Regions from separate parts of the Exiguobacterium sp. s145 genome, predicted to be linked through region 1. Evidence: riboswitches for the same ligand, from Rfam matches in the RefSeq annotation. Region 1 holds a riboswitch; each other region holds the start of a gene.
What was found. A riboswitch is a leader RNA that binds a small molecule or an ion and turns the genes downstream of it on or off. The one in region 1 is predicted to bind S-adenosylmethionine.
Positions count from the first base shown of each region.

Region 2: it holds a riboswitch for S-adenosylmethionine, as region 1 does, so the genes downstream of both, KNQ07_RS06110 (alpha/beta hydrolase) here and KNQ07_RS14340 (methionine ABC transporter ATP-binding protein) in region 1, are expected to answer to the same signal.
Region 3: it holds a riboswitch for S-adenosylmethionine, as region 1 does, so the genes downstream of both, msrA (peptide-methionine (S)-S-oxide reductase MsrA) here and KNQ07_RS14340 (methionine ABC transporter ATP-binding protein) in region 1, are expected to answer to the same signal.

Region 1 is NZ_JACSMV010000025.1:3,356-5,620, forward strand. Features, by position in the region: gene KNQ07_RS14335 (methionine ABC transporter permease) at 1-246, opposite strand, end outside; gene KNQ07_RS14340 (methionine ABC transporter ATP-binding protein) at 236-1,249, opposite strand; SAM riboswitch class I at 1,333-1,436, opposite strand; gene KNQ07_RS14345 (aminotransferase class I/II-fold pyridoxal phosphate-dependent enzyme) at 1,499-2,265, opposite strand, start outside.
Region 2 is NZ_JACSMV010000004.1:64,494-66,758, forward strand. Features, by position in the region: gene KNQ07_RS06105 (methionine ABC transporter ATP-binding protein) at 1-385, opposite strand, end outside; SAM riboswitch class I at 472-575, opposite strand; SAM riboswitch class I at 825-928, shown strand; gene KNQ07_RS06110 (alpha/beta hydrolase) at 991-1,749, shown strand; gene KNQ07_RS06115 (thymidine kinase) at 1,813-2,265, opposite strand, start outside.
Region 3 is NZ_JACSMV010000010.1:12,570-14,834, forward strand. Features, by position in the region: gene KNQ07_RS09260 (M20 metallopeptidase family protein) at 1-556, shown strand, start outside; SAM riboswitch class I at 628-731, shown strand; gene msrA (peptide-methionine (S)-S-oxide reductase MsrA) at 836-1,366, shown strand; gene KNQ07_RS09270 (DMT family transporter) at 1,457-1,936, opposite strand; gene KNQ07_RS09275 (DMT family transporter) at 1,957-2,265, opposite strand, start outside.

The sequences.
Region 1 (2,265 bases):
CAATGGAATCAACGCGACGAGCAGGATGATGAACGGTAACGAACGGACGATATTAACGAAAAAGTCCAAGATGCTGCGAACGAAGACGTTCTGGAAAAACAATCCGCGGTCCGTGATGAACAACAAAATCCCGAGTGGAATGCCGACGATGAGAGCAAAGCCCAGTGAAATTCCGACCATTAAGGCGGTCTCACCTAACGCTTTCGCAAGCTCCGGTAACATGATTTCAATGCGTTCAAGCCACATCCTGGATCACCTCAAGCGTGTGAAGTTGTTCTTCGAGCCACGTCAAGGAACGGTTCACGTGAAGGGTCGGACCGGTCAAACTGACAATCAGCACTCCGAAAGCGACGTTCTGGATATAGTCGACCTTACCGTGGAGGATGCTGACGGAAATATCAAACTGTTTAATTGCTTCCGATAACGTACTTTCACCGGTCTTTTCACCTGTGAATTGCAGGCGGATAATTTTTCCCGGTGTCGTTCGCAAGATCCGTTCCGGTAACTCGATCTGGAGTGCCGTATCGACATAATGTTTCGTGACATCATGTGCCGGCTGACTGAACAGGTCGTATGTACGGGCGACTTCAACGACTTCACCTTGCGCCATGACGGCAACCCGGTGACAAATCTGTTTGACGACATCGATTTCATGGGTAATGAGAATGATCGTCAGGCCAAGCCGTTCATTCAAGTCTTTCAGCAGTTCGAGAATTTGCAGCGTCGTGACCGGATCAAGAGCGGACGTGGCTTCGTCACATAACAGGACGCTCGGATTATTCGCAAGGGCACGGGCAATCCCGACCCGTTGCTTTTGACCGCCGCTGAGCTGACTCGGGAAATTCGTCTCGAAGCCTTCAAGCCCTACTAGGGAGACGAGCTCTTTAATCCGTTGTGGGAAGTCAGTCCGTTTGACGCCGGCAGCCTTTAAAGCGAAGGCGATATTGTCGGCGACATTCCGGGATTGAATCAGTTGAAAGTGTTGAAAAATCATCCCGATGTTCAATCGCAGTTCGCGTAAGCTGCCTTTTGAGAGATCCGACAGATTGATACCCGATACTTTAACCGTTCCTTGTGTCGGTGTCTCCAGTCCATTGATCAGACGGAGCAGGGTGCTTTTTCCGGCACCGGATTCACCGATGATGCCAAAGATTTCACCTTGTTGAATCGTTAAATTGACGTCGCGTAATGCAAAGATTGGTGTCCGGTCACGAACGAACCGTTTGGTGATCCCTTTAAATTCAATCATCTGTCGTTTCCTCCCTATACAAAAAAATCGCTTTTTTCCAGTTAAGAGCAACCAGAAAAAAGCGACGAAGTGTAAGATTTCGTAACTTATCTCTCAGAATGAAACATTCTGTAGGATGTGGCACCGTTCCTTAAAGGTGGTTGCCGGACGTCGTTGGGCCTAATCCCTCGGTCGCTCTCGATAAGTAGATATGCTGTTGGGACTTACTGTAACGGAAATCATTCCCATTTGTCAAACGTTTTTTCAGAATTATTCCGCAACGGTCTGACGAAACAGATTCAATTGACCAATCCGTTCTGCCGCTTCGACCAATCGTTCGGCGTCGGCAATCAGACTGATCCGGACGTAACCTTCCCCGTATTCGCCGAAGAAATGTCCCGGTGTGACGGCGACATGCGCTTCGTCGAGCAGGTGATCGGTAAAGCTTTGGGACGTGTAGCCGGACGGGACCGGCAACCAGACGAAGAACGAACCGCCCGGGATCGGTCCGTCCCAACCGATTTCCTGTAACTTTCCGAACAAGGCATCACGCCGGGCTTCATACAGAGCGCTCAGTTCGCGGACACACGTCTGATCGCTTGAAAGAGCGACGGTTGCTGCCTGTTGAATCGGTGTGAAAGCACTGACGTATAAGTGTTCCTGGTACGTCTCGATACTTGCGATGACGGACGGATTCCCGATGGCGAAGGCGATTCGGAAACCGGACATGTTAAAACGTTTCGATAATGAAAACAGTTCGATTCCGACGTCTTTTGCGCCTTCCGTCTGGAGGAAACTGCGGGTCGGACCGTCGAAGCTGATTCCGCCGTAGGCGAGGTCGTGGACGACGCAAATGTCGTTCGCATCAGCGAAGGAAACCGTTTGCTCGAAGGCTTCCGCTGTTGCCGTCGCCCCGGTCGGATTGCTCGGGTAGTTGAGGAACAACATCCGGGCCCGTTCGACATCTGTCGTATCAAGTAACGTGTAGTCAGGTAAAAAGGCATTTTCCGCAAGGAGCGGCAATGTGATCGGGTAAG
Region 2 (2,265 bases), on a different contig from region 1:
CGACGAACTCCAGCAGTTCCGTGACCCGCCGCTCGACCTCATCTTTTTTGACACCTTTTAAGACGAGCGGTTTAGCGACGTTCGCAAATACTGTATTCGAATCCAGCAGGTTGAAGTGCTGAAAAATCATCCCGATGTGTTGCTTCGCCTCCCGTAACTGCTTCGCCGACAGTGTCGTCAAATCTTGTCCATCGACCGTCACACTGCCGGATGTCGGCCGTTCGAGCAGGTTGACGCAACGTAATAAGGAGCTTTTCCCGGCTCCACTGAAACCGATGACGCCGAAGATTTCGCCTTTTCGGATTTCGAGATCCACGCCATTCAGCGCAGCAATCGATTGATCATTTGTTTCATAGATTTTTTTTACATTTTTGAATGTAATCACCACTTTTTCCCCCTTCAAAATACAAAAAAGGTCTCTTCTTAAGAAACAAGAAGAGACCTGGATCCGCACAATGGCAGAATCCACTCGACTCATCTCTCAGACAATTGTCTGATGGAATTGGCACAGTGCTCATAATGAGTCTGTTGCCGAGGTTTCGTAGGGCCAGTCCCTCCACCTCTCTGGATAAGTGTTGCGGTATGAAATTCATATGTGTATTGTTGCCGGTTGAACTTATGTCGTAAAACTAATTTTTACACTACAGAAAGATCTTTTAAAGGTCAACCATATTTTCAAAAATAAACCATATGACCCATATCGATCAGCAACCCGGGACAGGACGGATTCCCGAAAGCTCTTCGACGCCGTATAAAGAGAGTTTGACAATCCCTTTCCGTCAATGCTATCATCTTCTCAATGATTAATCCGACAATTCCTATACGATATATCAAGAGTGGACGAGAGACCTGGCTCTAGGACTCCACGGCAACCTGCCGATCGGCAAGGTGCTCCGACCAGCAAAGCAATTGCTTTGGATGATACACACGAGAAACTCGTTTGCGTCCAAAGCCAAACGGGTTTTTATTTTTGAAATGGAGGACGAGATGATGAGTATGGTTTATCCTGTTATACCGGGTGCCGAAGCCTTTTCCTTAGGACGCGGATCCGTCGGCATTTTGCTCTGTCATGGTTTTAATGCAACGCCGCAAAGTGTTCGGGCTGTAGGAGAACAGTTCGCAGCACACGGTTTTTCCGTCCATGCGCCACGCCTGCACGGGCATGGGACGGATCTGCGAGAATTCGAAGCGGCGACGGCCGATGACTGGAAGCAGAGCGTCCGGGACGGCTTTGAACAATTGGCGGGACGATGCGAATCCGTCTTCATCGTCGGCCAATCGATGGGCGCGACACTTGCCCTGTCACTTGCCGCTGAAGGACTCCCGGTCGCAGGAATCATCACCATCAATGCCGCCTTGTCCGTCCCTGCCTACGAAGCCTTGTCGTTCACCGATTGTCCGGTCTATCTTCCGGAAAGTGTCCCTGATATCAAACAGTCGGCTTTTGAAATCATCTATGATCTTGTCCCCGCCGTCTGCGCTTCGGAACTGTTACGATTGATTGAGGAGACGCGACCACACCTCGCGACGATTCAAATTCCGACGCTTATTTTATATTCTGCCGAGGATCATGTCGTCCCACCGATCTGTTCGGATTATTTGTACCGGACGATTGGTGCAGCAGATAAGCGCAGTTACTGTCTGCTTGACTCCTACCACGTCGCAACGCTTGACCACGACCAAAAAACGATTGTCCGCGAAACGCTGCAGTTCGTCGAACAGTTCAGCCACTTGACACAGACCGGCTGAACCCCAAAAAAGCGAACGATTCTTCGGCCTGACTGCCGGGAATCGTTCGCTTTTTTGTATTGCTTAATTATGTTGTTGCTTTTTCCATTCCTGCAACGGTTGTGGTTTCCCCGGTACTTGGTGGCAATGGCGGCAACGTGGTTCATAGGACTCAGACGCCCCGACCAGAATGATCGGATCATTGTAGTTGGCCGGTTTTCCGTCAATCAATCGTTGGGTCCGCGATGCCGGATCGCCGCACGACAGACAAATCGCCTGTAATTTCGTCACGAATTCTGCGCGTGCCAATAATTCAGGCATCTTGCCGAATGGTTCTGCCCGAAAATCTTGATCGAGGCCTGCACAAATGACGCGTTTGCCATCTTGAGCCAGTGCTTCGATGACGGCGACAATCTCATCGTCAAAAAATTGAACTTCGTCAATTGCGACGATTTGCGTCTCTTCCGCCACTGCTGCATAGACATCACGGCTCGTCGCCATCGGAATCGCGATGACCGAATTGCCGACGTGCGACAC
Region 3 (2,265 bases), on a different contig from region 1:
GGATGCGCTCGTCGCCGGTGCCCAGCTTGTCTGCAATCTCCAGCATCTCGTCAGCCGGCGGGTTGATCCGTTTGAGCCGGCTATCGTTGCGATCGGTTCGTTCCACGCCGGAACGGCTCCGAACATCGTCACCGGTGAAGCCCGGATCGTCGGAGAAATCCGGACGTTCAATGAACAACTCCGGCACCAGTTACGTCAACAGGTGGACCTCGTCGCCCGGACGACCTGCACCGGAGTCGGCGCTGATTATTCGATCGATTTCACGACCGGTTATCCGTCGCTTTGGAATCATCCGGATGAAACACAGCTCGTCCAGGAAGCCGCCGGTTTTTTACCGGAAGCACAGGTTCGCGAGATGAAACCGATGATGGCAGCGGATGACTTTGCCTATTACCTCGAAAAAGTACCGGGCAGTTATTTCTTCACGGGCTCTGCAAAAACGGATGGGCGGACGATTTATCCGCAACACCATCCGAAATATGAAATCGATGAGCGGGCTCTACTGATTGGAGCGAAAACGTTAGGAGCGACCGTTCTTCGTGCCCTGCAAACATAAGGATTGACTTTCCACTTTTATGAATGGTATTATCATCCCAATGATAACGAACTTACATCAACTTCATATAACACTTATCAAGAGTGGACCGAGAGATCTGGATCGATGACGTCCCAGCAACCTGCGTACAGCAAGGTGCTACGACCAGCAAAGCGAAAGCTTTGGTTGATAAAAAGCGGCGACTCCTTTTGCAACCAAGCAAAGGAGTCGTTTTCGTTTTCTCACTGTCAGACATGACAGGATTAAGGCTCAAGAAGCCAAGGGAAAGGGAGAGATGACATGGAAAAAGCAACATTTGCAGGAGGATGTTTCTGGTGCATGGTGACACCATTTGAGGAACTGCCGGGGATTCACAGTATCGTATCCGGCTATACAGGAGGACATGTCGACAATCCGACATACGAGCAAGTCAAAACCGGAACGACCGGACATTCCGAAGTCGTCGAAATTACATTTGACCCGGCGCTGTTCTCATACGAACGGTTACTCGAACTGTACTGGCCGCAAACGGATCCGACCGATGCCGGCGGACAATTCCAGGACCGCGGGACACAGTATGCTCCGGCGATTTTTTATCATACGGAAGAACAACGCCTTGCAGCAATTGCTTCGCGTGACGCCTTAGCGGCGACAAACCGTTTTAAACAACCAATCGTCACCCGGATCGAACCGGCACACGCCTTCTATCCGGCGGAAGAATACCATCAGGACTTCCACAAAAAAAATCCGACGCACTACAAAAAAGACCGGAAAGCATCCGGTCGCGATGCCTTTATCGATGTCGCCTGGAAAGAAGAAGTCACTGTCTGATTCAGCTTCAAAAAGAGATCACCCTTTCACGCACTTTACCAGTAGAAGTGGCGTGAAAGAAATGATCTCTTTTTTTATATCTTTTTTTCTTCAGGAAATGACTTTAACATCTTCCACTTCTTCTGTATCCTCTGCGACCTGATACCGTTTCAGGACAAAGATGCCGCTGAGCATGACGGCCAGACCGATGATTTGACCGAACGACAACTCGACTTTCGGTAAACCGAACCAGCCAAAGACGTCGACACAGAGCGCAAAACTGAGTTGCGAAATCAGGACGACGGAAATCGCAATCGACGGTCCGAGCAACTGAATTCCCCGCATGACACAAAAGACAACCCCGACACCAACGAAACCGCCAAACAGATAAAGCGGTTCGACTTCGGCCAGCCCCGCAAGCGTTCCACCCCGAAAGAAGATCAATGCGAGCAACGACCCGAGCAGTCCGACAAAAAAGACTAATGTCGTCGTCGCCCAAGCACCGAAGGCATGACTCATCCGTGCATTTAAAACGGTCTGTAAACTGATCATCATTCCTGCGACGATGGCACAAAACATTCCGAGTCCCATTCTAATCCCTCCTATTCCATTCAGGCAAATGAAAAAATCAAGACGCCGGTCAACATCAAGCCGACACCGACCCACTGCCCGGTATTACTGCTTTTTTTAATGACTCCAAACCAGCCGTTCAAATCAATCACAAAGGCACACAAAATCTGGGCGACAAGTAACAGCGACATTGCCCATGTCATCCCGAGCAATTGAATCGACGTTAGTTCCGTCACGACGACCAGGACACCAAGCAATCCGCCGCTTGCGTAAATCAGCGGCAAAGTGCGGAAACCGCCGATTTTTCGGTCGCGGACAAATCCGTAAATTAATAAACAGCCGATCAGACC